Variovorax terrae: one gene and its partner. The protein of the gene in region 1 interacts with the protein of each later gene in a pairwise test. Links are inferred from orthologs where the notes say so. Each region holds a gene or a part of one and is shown on either strand. Other genes may lie near its edges. The genes, in order: ruvA and ruvC.

Region 1 (10,333 bases):
GGCAGCGCCAGCGTACCCGCCCGGCACCGGCTTTTCAAGCCTGAGAGATTTCCTGCACGTTGACACGCGGTGCTTCGACATGACCTATTGCACACTGCTGTCGGCCGGGCGCCGCGCCCGGCGGCCCCGCCCCGATGCGTCTCAGGCGCCGAACATGTCCTGGCTGCTCTTGGACGGCGTCACGCCCAGATGCCGGAAAGCCGCCAGCGTGGCGATGCGCCCGCGCGGCGTGCGCTGCAGGTAGCCCTGCTGGATCAGGTAGGGCTCGATCACGTCCTCGATGGTGTCGCGCTCCTCGCCGATGCTGGCCGCGATGTTGTCCAGCCCTACCGGGCCGCCGTCGAAGCGGTGGATCACGGCCTCGAGCAGCTTGCGGTCCATCAGGTCGAAGCCTTGAGGATCGACGTCGAGCATGGCCAGCGCCTTGTGCGCGATCTCGTGCGTGATGCGGCCGTCGCCCTTGACGTCGGCGTAGTCGCGCACGCGGCGCAGCAGCCGGTTGGCGATGCGCGGCGTGCCGCGCGAACGGCGCGCGATCTCGATGCCGCCCTCCTCGTCCATCGGAGCCTGCAGCAGGCCGGCGCTGCGGCGCACGATGCGCGCCAGCTCCTCGGGCGTGTAGAACTCCAGCCGCGCCACGATGCCGAAGCGGTCGCGCAGCGGGTTGGTCAGCATGCCGGCGCGCGTGGTGGCGCCCACCAGCGTGAACGGCTGCAGGTCGAGCTTGATGCTGCGCGCGGCCGGGCCTTCGCCGATCATGATGTCGATCTGGTAGTCCTCCAGCGCGGGGTAGAGGATTTCCTCCACCACGGGGCTCAGGCGGTGGATCTCGTCGATGAAGAGAACGTCGTTCTTTTCCAGGTTGGTCAAAAGCGCCGCCAGGTCCTTGGGCTTTTCCAGCACCGGGCCCGAGGTCTGGCGCAGGTTCACGCCGAGCTCGTGCGCGATGATGTGGGACAGCGTGGTCTTGCCCAGGCCCGGCGGGCCGAACAGCAGCACATGGTCCAGCGCCTCACGGCGCTTCTTGGCCGCGCCGATGAAGATCTCGAGCTGCTCGCGCACCTTGGCCTGGCCCACGTACTCGTCGAGCAGCTTGGGGCGCAGCGCGCGCTCGATCGCCTCCTCGTTGGGCGAGGCGGGCGCGGCGGACACCACGCGCTGGCGCGGTGCGGAGTCGAGGCTGAAATCGTCGGTCTGGATGGTCATGGTGGTTGGTGCGGGCCTGGCCTGCCTGCGGCGGCCGGCCCATCCCGGATTGTGCCCAAGTCCGCGGCCCGCAGGAGGCGCTGTCACGCCATTGTCATCCCGCGTTCACAGAATCGGGCCGCTCCCGGCAGCGCCTGACAAGGCCTGCGCCGGCCTGTTCAACCTTTTCTGATGGACGCCCATGATGAATTTCCAACGGACCCGCGCGCACCTGGCGGGCCTGATCGGCCTCACCGGCCTGCTGCTGTCCGCCTGCGGCGGCGGCGACTCGCTGCTGGCCTCCAACCCCAATCCGAACCCCGGCACGCCGGCGGTGGCGCTGCAGCCCCTGTCGGGCGGCACGCAGTATGTGGGCACGGCCGGCTTCGGCGACACCGTGTCCATCGCGCTCGACCAGCCCGCGGCCGGCCAGCTCACGCTGCGCTTCGTCGACTCGCGCTTCGGCCTGGCCGGCGCCCTGAGCGCCCGCTACAGCACCCAGCCTGATGGCTCGCTGCTGGCCACGAATTTCAGCGCCGTCGCAGGCAGCGGCGTGCCCGCGGCCCTGTCCGCCGCGCTGACCGGCCTGAGCCTGCGCTTCCAGGTGGAAGGCGGGCTGCTGAGCGGCTCGCTGGCCCAGGTGCCCAACCTCAAGGCGGCCGACGGCTCGCTGCTGCAGGGCCATGTGGCGGCCTCCAACCAGGGCGTGGCCGACATCGCCAAGCTGGCCGGCGTCTACAGCTTCTTCAAGCAGGCCACGGCCTACAGCGCGCGCGGCGTGGCACAGGGCACGGCCGACAGCGCCTACGGCCAGCTCAAGGTCCAGGCCGACGGCAAGCTGCGCCTGTGCCTGGGCCAGGCCTACGGCGACAGCTGCAGCGGCGGCCAAAGCGGCCAGATCGCGGCCGAGGCCGACCAGAAGCAATTCCCCGGCGCCTTCGCCCTGACGCTGGACGGCCAGCGCATCGGCCGCCTGATGGTGGGCGCGCAGTCCAGCGCCGCCACGCTGTTCGTGGACGAGTACACCAGCGCCAGCGATGGCAGCTTCCGCACCGGCGCCTGGGTGCTGCAAAGCGCGGCCGTGCCGCTGGCCGCCAATGCGCTGGACGGCGAATGGCTGTGCGCCCAGCCCGAGCTGGACGCCAAGGGCCTGGCCACCGGCCGCACGCAGCGCAACTTCGTGTCGATCGCGGGCAGCCTGCTGCAGACCGACACCATCGACACCGACGTGGCGCTCACGCCCAACGCCGCCTTCTCCATCGGCGCCACGCCAACGCTGGCCACCGGCGTGAACGGCCTGGTGACCGGCCAGTGGTCCGACAGCCGCGCCCTGGCACGCGTGTTCCTGCCCGTGGGCAAGAGCACGGCCTACTACGCCGGCACCTCGGGCAGCGCCCGCTTCTCGGGCCAGTGCCGCCTGCTGCCGGCGCAGACGCCGATCACCACCTACGCCTCCGCGCCCAGCAACGGCACCGGCACCCTGACCATCACGCTGGGCGATGCGCGCCCGACGCAGCCGGCCATCGGCTACGACCAGATCTTCTACAAGCTGGCGCGCTACAACAACACGGCCAACGCCTCGACCCAGTGGAAGAAGGAGTTCGACGACTACTGCGAAGCCACCGGCCTGACCGACGGCGCCAAGGGCGCGAGCGTGATCGCGGGCACCTCGCTGCTGACCAGCACCAGCAGCTTCACCTGCTCGACCAAGACCTTCGACATCACCGCCCTCAAGTCGGCCGTGGTCGGCCCCAAGGGCGTGTTGTACCTGACGGACGGGCACCACACCTTCACCAGCTTCTGGGAAGCGCCCAACGGCGGCGGCGCCGGCGTCAAGATCCCGGTGGTGATGAAGGGCAACTTCATGGACCAGAACAACGCGAGCTTCTGGCGCGGCATGCGCGCGCGCAAGACGGCCTGGCTCAAGACGCCCGACGGCCGCGCCATCACGCCGGCCGACCTGCCGGCCCAGCTCGGCCTCTCCAACGGCTTGAAGGACGACGCCTACCGCTCGCTGCTGTACTTCACGCGCGGCATCGGCTACGACCAGCCTGCCACCGGCACCGAGTTCCTGGAGTTCTACTGGGCCGAATGGCTGCAGGCCAGCCCGCAGAACTTCAAGCTCTCGGCCTACACCCTGACCGACGCAGCCAGCTACCTGCAGGCCATCCAGGCCGCCTCCAACCTGATGCTCGAAACGCCCGACGCCACCGTGATCGGCTCGTCCGGGCTGAACGCGGTGCAGATGGGCAAGCGCACGAGCTTCGACAACACCACCTACACCGACCTCAACACCCCGGTGTCGGCAACCAAGCCCGGCAAGCTGGCCTACGCGCTGAGCTGGCGCGCGGCGCTGGCGGCCAAGTAACGGTGTTCGCGCCGGGCTCGGCCCGGCCGCAACCGCCCCACCGGCAGCGCCACGAGGCCTGCCGGTTTTTTTTGGGCGGAAGCTACTTGGCCAACGCCTTGAGCGCGAGCTTGATGCCTTCGCTCACGCCCACGTCCGCCGGCAGCGCCTTGAGCGCCTGCGCCGCTTCCCGGTCGCTGTAGCCCAGCGCCATCAGCGCCTGCAGGATGTCGGCCTGCGCATCGCTGGTCACCGCTGCATGCACGCCGATGTCGGCGCCGAGCTTGCCCTTGAGCTCGAGCAGCAGGCGCTCGGCGATCTTCTTGCCGATGCCCGGCACCTTGACCAGGCGGCCCGGCTCCTGCAGGCTCACCACCTGCGCCAGCTCGCCCACGCTCATGCCGCTGAGCACGCTGAGCGCCGTGCGCGGGCCCACGCCCGAGATCTTGATGAGCTGGCGAAAGGCCGCGCGCTCGGCCGCCGTGCCGAAGCCGTACAGGATCTGCGCGTCCTCGCGCACCACGAAGTGCGTAAGCAGCGTGACCTTCTCGCCCAGCCCGGGCAGGTTGTAGAACGTGCTCATGGGCACGTCCACCTCGTAGCCGACGCCGTGGCAGTCCAGCAGCACCTGGGGCGGGTTCTTTTCGGCCAGCGTGCCTTGCAGTCGTCCGATCATGGGGTTCCTGGAGTGATAAGGAGAAGAAAAGCGGGTGCAGCGTCAGGGCTGCACCAGGCCGCGGCGCGCCGCTTCCAGCGCGGCTTCGGCGCGCGACGACACATCGAGCTTACGGTAGACCTGCTTGATGTAGTCGGCGATGGTGTGCTTGGACAGGCCGAACTGCAGCGCGATCTCGGGCAGGGTGTAGCCCTTGGCCACGCGCTGCAGCACCTCGGTCTCGCGGTCGGTCAGCATCACCTCGTCGTCGGCCGGCCGGACCGGCGAGGCCTGGCGCCGCCCGGCCTCGGCGAAATGGGCCAGCACGCGCCGCGCGATCGGCGGCGACAGCGGCGGCTCGCCCTGGGTCATGCGCAGCAGCTGCGCCACCAGGGCGTCCTGCGGCTGCTCCTTGAGCAGGTAGCCGAAGGCGCCGGCCTGCAGCGCGGGGAACAGGTGGTCGTCGTCATCGTAGATCGTCACCACCACCGGCAGCGCCTGCGGCTGGTGCCGGCGCAGCGCGCCCACCACGTCGATGCCGCTGCCGTCGGGCAGGCCCAGGTCGATCAGCGCCAGGTCGAAACGGCCCTGGTGGATGCAGGCCAGGGCCTGGTCGCGCCGCGCGGCCGCCACCACCTGCAGCGAGGGAAACGCCGCCCGCGCCACCTGGCCGAGCCAGGTGCGGATTTCGGGCAGGTCCTCCACGATCAGGGCATGTTGCATAGGGAGGCCATGTTAGCGGATGGCCGGCACCCGCTCAGGCCCGTGCGGCCCCGGTGCGCGCCGGCCCCAGGGGCACCTGCACCCGCAGCAGCGTGCCGCCCGAGGCGCCGGGGGAGAAGCCGTGCACGCCTTCGAGCGTGCGCACGCGCCGCTCGATGCCGGGCAGGCCGTGGCCCAGCGACGCCGTGGCCTCGGGCGGCAGGCCGCGTCCGTCGTCCTCCACCTCGAGCCGCAGGGCGCCCGGCGGCAGCGCGATGCGCACGCGGCAGCAGCCCCCGCCGCTGTGGCGGATGGCGTTGGACACGGCCTCGCGCAGGATGCGCGTGAGCTGCACGTGGGTGCGCGCGGGCAGCACCAGGTCGGGCGGCGGCTCGTCGGCCTGCCACTGCGCGGCCAGGCCGGCCGCCGCCAGCCGCGATACCGTCTCCGCGCGCCAGTCGGCCAGCACGTCGGCCGCACGGGCCGGTGCGGCGGTCAGGCCGCGCACGCTCAGGCGCATCTCGTCGAGCGCCTGGCGCGCCATGCCGGCCACGCGCTCGGACTCGGAGGCCTGCGCGATCGTCAGCAGCTTGGCGCCGAGGTCGTCGTGCAGGTCGGAGGCGATGCGCTGGCGTTCGCCCTGGGCGGCCTGGGCCGTGCGCAGCAGCGTGAGTTGCTCGTAGTTGCGCTCGATCTCGGCCGACTTCTCGGCCACGCGCTGCTCCAGCTCCTGGGCCACGCGCTCGGAGCGCCCGAGCGCCGCCGCGAACTGCTGGATCAGCCGCGCGCCGATGGCCACGAAGATCACCGGCATCGCGAAATGGACGAGGTGCACGCGCGGCAGATCGACCCAGGCGTTCTGGATCGCGATCTCGGCGCCGGCCAGCAGCGCGGCCAGCATCACCGCCGAGCCGATCAGCCACAGCTCGTTGCGCATGCTGCGCCAGGCCTGCCAGCAGAAGCAGGCCAGCGCCGCGATGAACTCCGCCACCACCACCGTGTACCAGAACGAGGCCACGCCGAACACCCGCTGCGGGCCGCCTAGCACCAGGCAGGCGGGCACCACCACGCACTGCGCGGCCAGCAATACCGTGACCCAGCGCCGGGACTGGCCCGCGTAATGCAGCAGGAACTGCACGCCGGCATAGATGGCGGGCGGAAACAGCGAGGTGATGAGGATCTCGGTCCAGACCCCGGGCAGCGGGCTGTCCTGCAGGTACAGCCGGATGCCGATCACGGCCCAGGCGATCTGGAACGCGCCGAAATAGCGGTAGTAGCGCTCGGCCGGCCGCATCAGGCTCAGCGCCAGCATGAACAGGCCGAACGACACCATACCCGCGCCGATGATCTGGGCCACGGTGACGTTCCAGAAATACTGACGCTCGTAGCGGTCGCGCAGCGGCTCCTCGGGGCCCAGCAGCACCGGCGACAGGCCGGTCTGGCGCTGGCGCGCCGTCACCTCGCCCTGGGCATAGCCCGCCAGGCGGATGTCCAGCCGGTTGCCCGTGGGCTGCAGCAGCCGCGCGGGCAGCACGAACAGCTGCGGGTAGTAGCAGTTGCGCGTGAGCGGCTCGCTCATGCGGCCGCCGCTGCCCAGCAGGGTGCCGTTGATCCAGACCTCCACGTTGGTGCAGGCGCGCTCCAGGTACACCGCCGGCAGGCTCAGGCCCGGGTCGTCGAACGTGATGCGGTACCAGGCGTGGCCGTGGAACTGCGGCCGCTGCGACCAGTCCGCCGGCAGGCTCTGCGTGCCGGCCTCGTACACCTCGGGCGGCGTGGCCGAGGGGCTCCACGACAATTGCGCCAGGTCGAACGTGGCGATGCCGTCCGGCCCCGCCGGCGCGCCGGCCCAGGCCAGGGGCAGCAGGGCCCAACACAGCAGCGCCAGCAGCCAGCCGCGGTTTGGCCCGACAATCAGGGCGTTGATCACTCTGCAAAAGCGCATCCCCTTGATTCTGCGACATTCATTCACGCCGCCCAACAACACCCGCCTCGGCCACCTGTGCGGGCCCACGGACGAGCACCTGCGCACCATCGAGGCGGCCCTGCAGGTCAGGATCGCCCACCGCCACGAGCAGTTCAAGGTCGACGGCGCCAAGGCCCGGGCCGAACGCGCGCTCGAAGTGCTGCAGGCGCTCTACGAAATCGCGGCGCGCCCGATCGACGCGGCCAAGGTGCAGCTGATGCTGGCCGGCGACGCGGCCATGAGCGAGGCCGAGGACGGCAGCATGACGCTGCACACCCGCCGCACCGACCTGCGCGCGCGCACGCCCAACCAGTCGGTCTACCTCGACAACATCGCCCACCACGACATCACCTTCGGCATCGGCCCGGCCGGCACCGGCAAGACCTACCTGGCCGTGGCTTGCGCGGTCGATGCGCTGGAGCGCAGCGCGGTGCAGCGCATCGTGCTCACGCGGCCGGCGGTGGAAGCCGGCGAGAAGCTCGGCTTCCTGCCCGGCGACCTGAGCCAGAAGGTCGACCCCTACCTGCGCCCGCTGTACGACGCGCTGTACGACCTGATGGGCGTCGAGCGCGTCAACAAGGCGTTCGAGCGCAGCGCGCTGGAGATCGCGCCGCTGGCCTTCATGCGCGGGCGCACGCTGAACAACGCCTTCGTCATCCTCGACGAGGCGCAGAACACCACGCCCGAGCAGATGAAGATGTTCCTCACGCGCATCGGCTTCGGCAGCAAGGCCGTGGTGACGGGCGACGTGAGCCAGATCGACCTGCCCAGGGGCCAGCTCTCCGGCCTGGTGGACGCCGAGCGCGTGCTCAAACGCGTCAAGGGCATCGCCCACACCCGCTTCACCAGCGCCGACGTGGTGCGCCATCCGCTGGTGGCGCGCATCGTGGATGCCTACGACGCCCAGCGCAAGCGGGTGGATGCTACAAAATAGATAGCACACTTCGTCCACCCCACCTGGACTTCCGGCTTAAATGACTCAAAAAAACTCCGTTTCACTGCAATTCGGCGCCTTTCCCGGCGCCCCGGCCCACCGCGCCCTGCTCAAGCGCGCCACCGTGGCCGCATGGGTCGGCCATGCGCTGGCTGCGCCCGGCGAGATCGGCGTGCGCATCGTCGGCGAGGACGAGGGCCGCGCGCTCAACCTGCAGTACCGCGGCAAGGACTACGCCACCAACGTGCTGACCTTCGACTACGCGCAAGAGCCCGTGGTCATGGCCGACCTCGTGCTGTGCGCCCCGGTGGTCGAGCGCGAGGCCCGCGAGCAGGGCAAGACGCTGGAAGCCCACTACGCCCACCTGCTGGTGCACGGCACCCTGCACGCCCAGGGCTGGGACCACGAGACCCATGAGCGCGACGCGCTGGAGATGGAGGCGCTGGAAATCCTGCTGCTCGGCGCACTGGGGTACGGCAACCCTTACTGAGGGATACTGGCGGACCGTTCATTGCCACTCCCAGGAGGCCCGCCATGCACACCCGCCACCAGCATCTGTTCAAGACCGACCTGCGCCGGCTGCGTCCGACCCAGATCACCGTGGGCTACGCCGAGGTCGAGCAAAAGCGCGGCCTGTGGAGCGGCATGGGCAAGGCCGAACGCCAGAAGTTCCTGGACAGCCACTGGTTCCCCGCGGTGCGCGGCCCGGGCGACAACTTCTACATCGTCGACCACCACCACCTGGGACGCGCCCTGCTCGAAGAGGGCGTGGACCAGAGCTTCGTGGTGCTGCTCAAGGACCTGAGCATGCTCGGCAAGGACGAGTTCTGGACCGTGATGGACCACCACCAGTGGGTCCACCCCTACGATGCCAAGGGCCGCCGCCGCACCGTGGCCGACCTGCCCAAGGCGCTGGACAAGCTGACCGACGACCCTTACCGCAGCCTGGCCGGCGAGGTGCGCCATGCCGGCGGCTTTCCCAAGGACGCGACACCGTTCGCCGAATTCCTGTGGGCCGACTTCTTCCGCCGCCGCATCAAGACCGCGCAGATCCAGCGCGACCCCGACACCGCCCTGCAAAAGGCCATGACGCTGTGCCACAGCACCGAGGCCGCCCACCTGCCCGGCTGGTCGGGCGAGGCCGCGCCCCTGGCGTCCTGACCCGGCGGCGACGCGTGCCATGAGCGACGCAAGCCCTTCGCGCCCGCCGGCCGGTGCCGCGCCCGCGGGGGGCAGTGCCTGGTGGCCCGACCTGCTGGCCGGCCTCTCGGTGGCCGGCGTGCTGCTGCCCCAGGCCGTGGCCTACGCAGCGATCGCCGGCGTGCCGCCGCTGCACGCCTTGCTGGCCACCCTGGCCGGCCTGTGCCTGTACCCCTGGTTCGGCACCAGCCGCTTCGCCATGGTGGCGCCCACCTCGTCCTCGGCGGCGGTGTTCGCCTCGGCCCTGAGCCTGGGCGGGCCGGCCATGGGCTACGCGCTGGTCGGGCTGACCGGCGCGCTGTTTCTCGCGGCCGCCGCGCTGCGCGCCGGCTTTCTTGGCGCCTTCATCTCGCGCCCGGTGCTGCGCGGTTTCGCCTGGGCGCTGGCGCTGACCATCGTGCTCAAGCAGTTGCCGCCGATCGCGGGCGTGCCGGTGCATGCCGCGCAGGTCGGGCCGCTGCTGTGGGATCTGCTGGCGCAGGCGCCGCATTGGCATCTGCCCAGCCTGGCGCTGGGCTTGGGCGCGCTGGCCCTGTGGCTGGCGCTGGCGCACGGCCTGCGGCGCTGGCTGTACGTGCCGACCTCGCTGCTGGTGCTGGCGCTGGGCGTGGCGCTGTCGGCCGCGTTTGGCCTGGGCGCGCGCGGCGTGGCGCTGGTGGGCGACATCGCCTGGCAGCCGATGGCCTGGCAATGGCCCGCCCTGAGCAGCGCGCAATGGCTGCATGCGATGGAGATCGCGCCCGCGCTGCTGCTGATTCTGTTCGCCGAATCCTGGGGCGCGGTGCGCTCGCTGGCGCTGCAGGGCGGCGACCGGGTCGACGCCAACCGGGAGTTGCTGGCGCTGGGCGCGGCCAACGTTGCCTGCGGGCTGGTGCAGGGCCTGCCGGTGGGCGCAGGCCTGTCCGCCGCCTCGGCCAGCCAGGCCGCCGGCGGGCGCAGCAAATGGGCCGGCGTGGCCGCCGCGCTGGCGCTGGCGCTGCTGCTGTGGCAGGCGCGGCCCGCGCTGGCCCTGCTGCCGGTGCCGGTGCTGGCCGCCGTGGTGGTGGGCATCCTCTCGCACGCCCTGTGGCCGCGCACCTTGCTGACCAGCCTGCGGCTGGGCGGCGACGCCTGGCTGGCGCTGGCGGCCGCCGCCGGCGTGCTGCTGGCCGGCGTGCTGTTCGGCATGCTGCTGGCCGTGGCGCTGTCGCTGCTGCTAGCGATCCGGCGCTTCGCGCAGCCGCTGGTCGCCGAACTGGGGCAGTTGCCGGGCACGCGCGACTACCTGGATTGCACACGCCATCCCGAGGCGGCCACGGTGGCCGGCACGCTCATCATGCGGCCCGAGGAGCCGCTGTTCTTCGC
Region 2 (10,187 bases), 200 kb from region 1 along the record:
CGTGCTGTGCGAGGAGTTCATCGAGGGCGAGGAAGTGACCTGCCCGGTGCTGGGCGAAGGCGCGAGCGCCCATGCGCTGCCGGTGATCCGCATCCTGGCGCCCGAGGGCGCCTACGACTACCAGAACAAGTACTTCACCGACGACGTGAAATACCAGTGCCCGAGCGGCCTGCCCGAGGCCGAGGAGCGCGAGATCCAGCGCATCGTGCTGGCGTCCTACCGCTCGCTGGGCTGCCGCGGCTGGGGCCGCGCCGACCTGATGATCCGCGCCAGCGACCGCAAGCCCTTCCTGCTGGAGATGAATACCTCGCCCGGCATGACCAGCCACTCGCTGGTGCCGATGTCGGCCCGTGCGGCCGGCATCAGCTATGAGGAGCTGTGCGTGAGGGTGCTGCTGTCGGCCTCGCTCGACCACCGCCTGCTTCCTGGAGCGCCTGCATGACCCAGACGCTGCCCGCGCCGTTCGACGTCAAGCTCATGAACATGGTCGCCACGACCCTGTTCCTGGCCTGCGTCGCCATGGCGTTGGCGGCGGTGGTGTGGTGGGCGCTGCGCAACCCGGTGTTCGCCATCGGCGGCATCACGGTGCAGGGCGAGGTGGCCCACAACAACGCCGTCACCCTGCGCGCCAACGTAGCGCCTAGGCTGGCGGGCAATTTCTTCACGGCGGACCTGGCGCAGGTGCGCGCCATCTTCGAGTCCGTGCCCTGGGTGCGCCATGCGGTGGTGCGGCGTGAGTTCCCCAACCGCCTGGACGTGACGCTGCAGGAGCATCAGCCCGTGGCCTATTGGGGGGCGGACGGCGAGTCCCGGCTGGTCAACAGTTTCGGCGAGGTGTTCGAGGCCAACGTGGACGAGGTGGAGGCGGACGAACTGCCGCACCTGAGCGGCCCCGATGGCCAGGCGGCCCAGGTGCTGGCGATGTACCGCGTGCTCAAGCCGCTGTTTGCGCCACTCGACGCCACGGTGGAAGAGCTCGACCTGTCCGGGCGCGGCGGCTGGCGCGTGCAGCTCGACAGCGGCGCGGCGATCGAGCTCGGCCGCGGCTCGCCCGGAGAAGTGGCGGCGCGTGTGCAGCGTTTCACGCACACGCTGACGCAGGTAGTTTCGAAGTATGGACGGAAGGCGGACTCGCTGGAAGCGGCCGATCTGCGCCACGCCGATGGTTACGCGCTGCGCTTGCGCGGCGTGACCACGGTGGGCGCGGACGCCCGCAAGAAGTAGCGGGAACCCAAGACACAACAGGTGCATATATGGCAAAAGAGTACAAGGACCTGGTCGTCGGGCTGGATATCGGGACCGCCAAGGTGATGGTGGTGGTGGCCGAGGTGCTGCCCGGCGGCGAGCTCAAGCTCGCGGGGCTGGGCATCGCGCCGAGCAATGGCTTGAAGCGCGGCGTGGTGGTCAACATCGACGCCACGGTGCAGAGCATCCAGCAGGCGCTCAAGGAGGCCGAGCTGATGGCCGACTGCAAGATCACGCGCGTCTACACCGGCATCACCGGCAGCCACATCCGCGGCATCAACTCCAGCGGCATGGTGGCGGTGAAGGACCGCGAGGTCACGCAGGCCGACGTGGCGCGCGTGGTGGAGACCGCCAAGGCCATCAACATCTCGACCGACCAGCGTTTGCTGCTGGTGGAGCCGCAGGAGTTCGTGATCGACGGCCAGGACGTCAAGGAGCCGATCGGCATGAGCGGCATCCGCCTGGAGGCCAAGGTGCACATCGTCACCGGCGCGCAGAGTGCGGCCGAGAACATCATCAAGTGCGTGCGCCGCTGCGGCCTCGACGTGGACCAGCTCATGCTCAACCCGCTGGCCTCGAGCCTGGCGGTTCTGACCGAGGACGAGCGCGAGCTCGGCGTGGCGCTGGTGGACATCGGCGCCGGCACCACCGACGTGGCGATCTTCACCAACGGCGCGATCCGCCATACGGCCGTGATCCCGATCGCGGGCGACCTGATCACCAGCGACATCGCGATGGCGCTGCGCACGCCTACCAAGGACGCCGAGGACATCAAGGTCGAGGCCGGCTACGCCAAGCAGCTGCTGGCCGACCCCGAGCAGCAGGTGGAAGTGCCGGGCCTGGGCGACCGCGGCCCGCGCATGCTGAGCAAGCAGGCGCTGGCCGGCGTGATCGAACCGCGCATCGAGGAGATCTTCTCGCTGGTGCAGCAGGTGGTGCGCGAATCGGGCTACGAGGAAGTGCTGTCCTCGGGCATCGTGCTCACTGGCGGCAGCGCCGTGATGCCGGGCATGGTGGAGCTGGGCGAGGACATCTTCCTCAAGCCGGTGCGCCGCGGCATCCCGAAGTATGCGAGCGCGCTGTCGGACATGGTGGCCCAGCCGCGCGCGGCCACCGTGATGGGCCTGCTCGAGGAGGCGCGCCTGGCGCGCCTGCGCGGTTTCAAGGTGGCGCAGAAGAACGGCTCCATGAAAACCGCCATGGGCCGCGTCAAGGACTGGTTCGTGGGGAACTTCTGACCATGAAACACAAACTCTGGCTCGCGCGCGGCAGCCCTCACTGGCGATGGCGGTGCACCGATCCGCCGTCATGAACGTTCATGACGCACCCCAACGCAATTACATGGCAACTGCACTATTCAGGAAAAATCAGGAGTAAGAACATGAGCATCGAAATGATTGAAGTAGAGGAATTCAATTTGGGCACCCAGATCAAGGTGATCGGCGTGGGCGGCGGCGGCGGCAACGCGGTCGGGCACATGATCGAGCGCCATGTGCAGGGTGTGGAATTCATCTGCGCCAACACCGACGCGCAGGCCCTGGCCCGCAGCTCCTCGCACAAGACCATCCAGCTCGGCCAGAGCGGCCTGGGCGCCGGCAGCAAGCCCGACAAGGGCCGCGACGCGGCGGAAGCGGCGGCGGACGACATCCGCGAGGCCATCGACGGCGCGCACATGCTGTTCATCACCGCCGGCATGGGCGGCGGCACCGGCACCGGCGCCGCACCGGTGATCGCGCGCATCGCCAAGGAGATGGGCATCCTCACCGTGGGCGTGGTCACCAAGCCGTTCGACTGGGAAGGCGGCCGCCGCATGACCAATGCCGACAACGGCCTGGCCGAGCTCGAGGCCAACGTCGATTCGCTGATCGTGGTGCTCAACGAGAAGCTGCTCGAGGTGCTGGGCGACGACATCACCCAGGACGAGGCCTTCGCCCATGCCAACGACGTGCTCAAGAACGCCGTGGGCGGCATCGCCGAGATCATCAACGTGCCCGGCCATGTGAACGTCGACTTCGAGGACGTGCGCACCGTGATGGGCGAACCCGGCAAGGCCATGATGGGCACGGCCGTGGCGGCCGGCCCGGACCGCGCGCGCATCGCTGCCGAGCAGGCCGTGGCCTGCCCGCTGCTCGAAGGCATCGACCTGTCGGGCGCCAAGGGCGTGCTGGTGCTGATCACCGCGGCCAAGGGTTCGCTGAAGCTCAGCGAGTCCAAGCTCGCGATGAACACCATCCGCGCCTATGCCTCGCCCGACGCGCATGTGATCTACGGCACGGCCTACGACGACGACCTCGGCGACGAGATCCGCGTGACCGTGGTGGCCACCGGCCTGTCGCGCCAGGGCGCGCGCCGCACCGCGCCGCCGCTGCAGGTGCTGCGCACCGGCACCGACAACGTGCCGTTCCATGTGCCGACCGTCAACGCGACCGTCGGCGGTCCCGGCGCGGCGGCGATGGGGGGCGGCATGGCCCAGCCCGACTACAACGGCATGGCCGTGCCCAGCGTGTGGCGCACCAACCGCACCCAGGCGGCGGCCAAGGTCGACGCGCTGGCCTCGGGCGGCATGGACGACTTCGAGATCCCGGCCTTCCTGCGCAAGCAGGCGGATTGATCGACCACCCCCGAAGCGGCCTGCGGCCGCTTCCCCCTCGAGGGGGCGCCACCAGCGGCCCGGCATAGCCGGTTCCGCGGTGGCCGCGAACGGGCCGCGCTGCGCGGGCCCTTGGGGCGGCAATGGTGTGGATAGCCAGAATCCATCTAGCTGAGCGCTGCAGACAGCGCTCTCCCGAATAAAATCATGGGCATGCTCCAGCAACGCACCCTCAAATCCCTGACCAAGGCCGTCGGCGTCGGCCTGCACAGCGGCCAGCGGGTGGAGCTCACGCTGCGGCCCGCGCAGCCGGACACGGGCATCGTGTTCCGGCGCGTGGACCTGCCCGAGCCGGTGGACATTCCGATCTCGGCGCTGGCGGTCAACGACACGCGCCTGGCCTCCACCATCTCGATGGGCGGCGCCAAGGTGCAGACGGTCGAGCACCTGATGTCGGCATTCGCCGGGCTCGGCATCGACAACCTCTACGTGGACATCACCGCCGAGGAGGTGCCGATCCTGGACGGCTCGGCGGCGTCGTTCGTGTTCCTGCTGCAAAGCGCCGGCATCGAGCTGCAGAAGGCGCCCCGGCGCTTCATTCGCGTGACCCGGCCGGTCGAGGTGCGCGAGGGGCAGGGCGACCACCTCAAGTGGGCCCGGCTCGATCCGTACCACGGCTACAAGCTCAGCTTCGAGATCGATTTCGCGCACCGCGTGGTCGACTCCACCGGCCAGCGCGTGGAGTTCGACCTGAGCTCGGGCTCCTACACGCGCGACATCGCGCGCGCGCGTACCTTCGGCTTCACCAAGGACCTGGAGATGATGCGCGCCAACGGCCTGGCCCTGGGCGGCGGGCTGGACAACGCCATCGTGATGGACGACTACAAGGTGCTCAACAGCGACGGCCTGCGCTACGACGACGAGTTCGTCAAGCACAAGATCCTCGACGCCATGGGCGACCTCTATCTGATCGGCAAGCCGCTGCTGGCGGCCTACAGCGCCTTCCGCTCCGGCCACGCGCTCAACAACAAGCTGCTGCGCGAGCTGCTGTCGCGCACCGATGCCTACGAAGTCGTGACCTTCGACGACGAGAAGCAGGCCCCCGCGGGTTTCGCCCGGCCGGCGCGCGCCTGGTAGCGCCGGCGGCCCGTTTTCCGTTCTCGCCATGCTGCTGTTCCGCTGGACGATCATGCTGCTGCTGTTCGCCGCGGCCGTGTCGTTCGCCTTCTACGCCGGCACGGGCCAGCCGCGCTACAAGCGCTTCGGCCTCGTCGTCCTCAAATGGACGCTGATCGCGGCATTCTGTTTCTTTGCCGTGCTGATTCTCGAACGGCTGGCCTGAGCGGCCTGGCCCCTCAGCGGCTGCGCCCGTCGCGGTACATGCCCGTGCTCTTGCGCTGCAGGCCGGTGGCGGCGGCCAGCCGGCCCATGGCCTGCCCGACATGCGCATGCGTGATCGCCAGGCCCAGGGCGTCGGCGGCGTCCGGGCCGGGCAGGCCGGGCAGCTTGAGCAGGCGCTTGACCATCTCCTGCACCTCGGCCTTGCCGGCCTTGCCATAGCCGGCAATCGCCTTCTTCATCTGCAGCGCGGTGTACTCGGCCACCGCGAGGTCGCACGACACCAGCGCGGTGACGCAGGCGCCGCGGGCCTGGCCCAGCAGCAGCGTGGCCTGCGGGTTGACGTTGACGAACACGATCTCGACCGACGCCATCTCGGGCTGGTAGCGCGCCACCACCTCGCCAATGCCCTGGAACAGCACCTTGAGCCGCGCCGGCAGGTCGCCGGTGGGCAGGTGCGTGGTCTTGATCGTGCCGCTGGCCACGTAGGCCAGCGCCGGCCCTTCCGCGTCGATCACGCCGAAGCCGGTGGTCTGCAGTCCGGGGTCGATGCCGAGGATGCGCATGTGCTATGAAATTTGTAGCAACAAAGAACCGTGGGGCGCGGACCTACAGGCCAAAATACCACCGAACGGAGTGGAAAAACACCGGTGCGGCGAAACACAGGGCGTCGACCCGGTCGAGCAGGCCGCCCGCGCCGGTCACCGACTGGCCCTGGGCGCCCCAGTTGGTGATGCCGCGGTCGCGCTTGAGGGCCTTCATCACGAAGTGGCCCATCGAGCCAGCGATGCACGCGATGAGGGCCATCGCCAGCGCCTGGCCGGGCTTGAACGGCGTGATGCCCGCCAGCAGCCCGCCCAGGAAGCTGGCCACGGCCACGCCGATGGCCCAGCTCTTCCAGTTGAAGCTTTTGCTGACGTTCGGCGCGACGGGCGGGCGCTGCATGCGGCGGCTCGCCAGGTGCTGCACGATCATGCAGCTTTGCACCACGAAGACCAGGAAGAACACCAGGAAGGCGTTCTTGCCCGCGTAGCCCGGAAACTTCAGCAGCAGCAGCGCGGGCACGTGGCTCATGCCGTAGATGCAGACCATGATGCCCCATTGCAGCTTGGCATTGCGCTCCAGGAAGCGGTGCGGATCGTCGGCCAGGGCGCTGACCACGGGAATCGCCAGGAACACATAGACCGGGATGAACACCGTGAACAGGTCGAAATGCGCCGTGCCCACCAGCCAGAACTGGATCGGCAGCACCACGAAGAACGCCAGCACCAGGCTGCGGTGGTCGCCCCGGCGCGTGGGCGACAGCGTGATGAACTCGCGCAACGCGAAGAACGAGACGATGCCGAACAGCACCGTCGCCACGCGCTCGCCCGAGGCCCAGCCGACCCAGAACACCACCACCATGAGCCACGAGGTCTTGAGCAGGCCGTTGAAGTTCCTCAGCTCGAGACGCCGGGCCTCGCTCCCGGCATCGTCGCCGCGCTCGCGCAGCGAGAGGATCAGCACGACCGTGCTGACGATGGCCAGCAGGCCGAACACGATGAGAAAGAGCGCGCCCACCTGCTGGGTCGCGCTCAGGCTGCGCAGGAACTGGTTCATCGGCGGGCCGCCTTGGCGCGGGCGGGGCCGCGCAGCCGGCCGGTGGCGGCGTGGGGGGTGGGGTGCATGCTCATACGTCTCTCAGTGCGATGACGGCCTGCCGCGCGCGGTCCAGGAAGGCGCGGCGCTCCTCGCCGGGCTCCACCCGCAGCGGGGCGCCGAAGGTCACGGAGCAGAGGATCGGCACCGGCACCACCTCGCCCTTGGGCATCACGCGCTGCACGTTGTTGATCCAGGCCGGCACCAGCACCACGCCGGGAAACTTCTCGGCCAGGTTGTACAGGCCGGCCTTGAAGGCCTGCGGCTCCTCGGCGTTGCCGCGCGTGCCCTCGGGGAAGAGGATGATCGAGTCGCCGTTGTTGAGCGCCTCGATCAGCGGCTCCAGCGGGTCTTGGTCACCCGTGCGTGCCCGGTCCACGTAGATGGCGTTGAACACCGCGGTGGTGATCCACTGCTTGAACGGGGTCTGGGTCCAGTAGTCCTTGGCCGCGATCGGCCGCGTGATGCTGCGCAGTTCCTCGGGCAGCGCGGCCCAGATCATGACGAGGTCGGCGTGGCTCTGGTGGTTGGCGAAATAGATGCGCTGCTCGGCCTTGGGCGGGCAGCCGTACCAGCGGGCCTGGGCGCCGGTGAGGAATCGGATCAGGCCCAGCAGGGACAGGCTCATCAACTTGGCAAGCATGGCGTGATGATACGGGCAGCCGCCGCTGCGCCGGCCCGCTCAGGGCAGCTCGGCGTCGCCCATGCGCGCCACGATGGTCGAGGCGCGATTCGACAGGTAGGCCGAGTTGGGCAGCTTCTCGAAGAATTTCGGGCGCGGCAGCATCACCGCGAGCCGCGCGGCCTCGTAGGCGCTGAGCCGCGCCGCGGGCTTGCGGTAGTAGTGCTGGGCCGCCGCCTCGGCGCCGAACACGCCGTCGCCCCACTCCACGCTGTTGAGGTAGATCTCGAGGATGCGCTGCTTGCCCAGCAGGTGCTCGAGCAGCAGGGTCAGCACGAACTCCTGTCCCTTGCGCAGCAGCGTGCGCTCGCCCGACAGCAGCAGGTTCTTGGCGAGCTGCTGGGTGATGGTGGAGCCGCCCACGATCTTGGGCGCGCGCGCAGTGGGCCGGGTGCTGGAGCGCGCGAGCTGGGCGCGCCGCGCCGCCTGCTCCTCGGCCTTGGCGTTCTTCTGCCAGGCCTTCTCGATGGCGTCCCAGTCCACGCCGTCGTGGTTGACGAAGCTATCGTCCTCCGAGGCGATCACGGCGCGCTTGAGGTTGTCGGAAATCTGCGCATAGGGCACCCATTGCTGGCGCCAGGGCAGGCGGCCGGTCTCGGTGGCGAGGCGCCAGGCTTCCGAGCGCTGGAAGGTGGTGGACTGCGGGTCGACCACCAGCATCAGGGCGATGCGGCCCACGAAGAACAGCTGCAGGGCCACGGCCGCCACCACGACGAGCCCGATCCAGCGCAGCAGGGCTTTCATGGCCGCTTCATCCGAAGGTGGCGCGCATCTCGGCCAGCAGATCGGCCGTGGGCGGACGCACGCCGCGCCACAGCAGGAAGGCTTCGGCCGCCTGCTCCACCAGCATGCCCAGGCCGTCGCGCGGCACGGCGCCATGTTCGCGCGCCCAGGCCATGAAGCCCTGCGCGGCGGGGCCGTACATCATGTCCACCGCCAGCGCGCCGGGCTTGAGCACGCTCGCGGGCACCGGAATCGCGGCGCCGTTCAAACTGCTGGCCGTGGCGTTGATGATCACATCGAAATGGCCCCGAAGTCCTTGCAGGGTGGACGTTTGCAGCTCTGTTTTTTGTAGTAGTGCGAGGCTGGCGTGGCGCGCCGCCAGCACATCGGCCCGCTCCTGCGTGCGGTTGGCGAGGGTGAGGCTGCGCGGCCGGGCGCCGAGCAGCGGGCCCAGCACGCCGGCCGCGGCGCCGCCCGCGCCGATCAGCAGCAGGTCGCACCCGGCAAGGTCGACGCCGGCGTGGCGCGTGATGTCGTTGACCAGGCCCACGCCATCGGTGTTGTCGGCCTGGATGCCGCCGTCGGCCTCGAAGCGCAGGGTGTTGACGGCCTGCGCCAGGCGGGCGCGCTCCGTGGTGTGGCTGGCCAGCGCGGCCGCCTCGAACTTGAAGGGCACGGTGACGTTGCAGCCGCGGCCGCCTTCGGCACGGAAGGCCTGCACGGCGGCGGCGAAGCCATCGAGCGGCGCCAGCCGCTTGCCGTAGTGCAGCGACTGGCCGGTGAGTTCGGCAAAGCGGGCGTGGATCCACGGCGACTTGCTGTGCTCCACCGGGTTGCCCATCACGCAGTATTGATCCATGGGGTGCGGCGCCGCCGGGTTCAGCGGGCGGTGAGTTTGGTTTCCAGGGTTTCGTCGCGCGTGAACTTGAAGCGCGACACCACCACGATCTGGTCGGCCTTGCGGCGCATCGCGTCGCTGAAGCGGCCGAACGGCCCGGCGCCGCGGGCGATGGCCTGGGCCCGCCGGTCCAGCGTGAGGTTGCCCGAGGTCTCGACCACCTCGGTGGCGAGCAGGCGGCCGTCGTGGTTGACCGTCACGATCATGGTGAGCTCGCCGTAGAGCTTCTTGCCCGCGGTCTCGGGGAAGTTCTCGGTGCCGCGATCCTCGATGCGGCGGCGCAGGCTGTCGTAGTACACCGCGTACACCTCCTCGCGCGTGGCGGGGCTGATGTAGCGCTTCTTGGGCCGCGCGTTTTCCTCGTTGATGCGGCGCTCGATCTCGGCCAGCAGCTTGATGAGCTGGCGGCGCTTTTCCTCGCGGGCGGCGGCCTCCAGGTTGGTGCTGGGCTGCTTCGGATCGGGCGGGGGCAGGGCGGCGAGCTGCTTCTTGAGCTGTGCCAGCAGCAGCGTCTGCTGCTCCTGCATGGCTTCGATCTTGCGCTGCGCGTCTTCGGTGGCATCGCCCATCTCGGTCAGGGCCGAGGGCGGCAGCGGCGTGGTGGCGCGGCCCTTGTCGGCCTCGCCGCCGCCGGCCAGCGCGTACTGGGCGATGGCGCGGGCCTTGTCCGGGCGCTCGCTGGCACGGGCGTTGACCAGGATCACTTCGAGCGGCGTGTCCTGGAACACGCGGTTGAAGCTCTCGGGGTCGACGAAGCGCACGGTCAGCAGCACCGCATGGAATGCGACAGAGGCGCCGAGCGCCCATTGGAGTGTGCTGAAGGACCGCAGGTTCACGGGGAGGAATTATCGCCCGAAGCCGCCTCGTTTTCGCTGACATCCACCGCGATCGCGATCGGTCCGGCGGCCACTTCCTCGCCCTCGTCCTCCTCGTCGGAGGCGGCCTCGGGGGCTGCCGCGGCGTCCAGCCGTTCGAGCACGGTGCCGTTCACGTCGAGCGTGATTTCATCGATGGCGCCGAGCTTCACGCGCAGCTTCGCGCCGCGCGGCAGGCCCTGCGCGCCGAGCACCGGC

Evidence for each region.
Region 2: the proteins of ruvA (region 1) and ruvC interact in binary tests that used the Escherichia coli proteins (3 or more experiments, as listed by UniProt). The link is inferred for Variovorax terrae from one-to-one orthologs.

What each region holds. Positions count from the first base shown.
Region 1 is NZ_JALGBI010000001.1:245,050-255,382, reverse strand. What follows is about bases 2,423-5,380. They hold ruvA (Holliday junction branch migration protein RuvA), read right to left. Parts: upstream 4,209-5,380; coding sequence 3,636-4,208; downstream 2,423-3,635. Other genes in these bases: MMF98_RS01180 (sensor histidine kinase), read right to left, coding at 4,945-5,380; MMF98_RS01185 (response regulator), read right to left, coding at 4,251-4,910; MMF98_RS01195 (ParB/Srx family N-terminal domain-containing protein), read left to right, coding at 2,423-3,553. Also shown: Holliday junction branch migration DNA helicase RuvB, read right to left, coding at 142-1,206; more of MMF98_RS01195, read left to right, coding at 1,391-2,422; more of MMF98_RS01180, read right to left, coding at 5,381-6,834; MMF98_RS01175 (PhoH family protein), read left to right, coding at 6,839-7,789; rRNA maturation RNase YbeY, read left to right, coding at 7,830-8,279; MMF98_RS01165 (ParB-like protein), read left to right, coding at 8,324-8,950; MMF98_RS01160 (SulP family inorganic anion transporter), read left to right, coding at 8,970-10,333. UniProt on the Escherichia coli protein: The RuvA-RuvB-RuvC complex processes Holliday junction (HJ) DNA during genetic recombination and DNA repair.
Region 2 is NZ_JALGBI010000001.1:449,847-460,033, forward strand. The notes cover bases 3,966-6,777. They hold ruvC (crossover junction endodeoxyribonuclease RuvC), read right to left. Parts: upstream 5,740-6,777; coding sequence 5,191-5,739; downstream 3,966-5,190. Other genes in these bases: lpxC (UDP-3-O-acyl-N-acetylglucosamine deacetylase), read left to right, coding at 4,049-4,972; MMF98_RS02055 (hypothetical protein), read left to right, coding at 5,001-5,177; MMF98_RS02065 (phosphatidate cytidylyltransferase), read right to left, coding at 5,783-6,772. In the rest of the region: MMF98_RS02030 (D-alanine--D-alanine ligase), read left to right, coding at 1-442; MMF98_RS02035 (cell division protein FtsQ/DivIB), read left to right, coding at 439-1,224; cell division protein FtsA, read left to right, coding at 1,254-2,483; cell division protein FtsZ, read left to right, coding at 2,627-3,856; MMF98_RS02070 (lysophospholipid acyltransferase family protein), read right to left, coding at 6,843-7,454; MMF98_RS02075 (transglycosylase domain-containing protein), read right to left, coding at 7,494-8,237; aroE (shikimate dehydrogenase), read right to left, coding at 8,245-9,075; MMF98_RS02085 (energy transducer TonB), read right to left, coding at 9,096-9,944; MMF98_RS02090 (ribonuclease catalytic domain-containing protein), read right to left, coding at 9,947-10,187.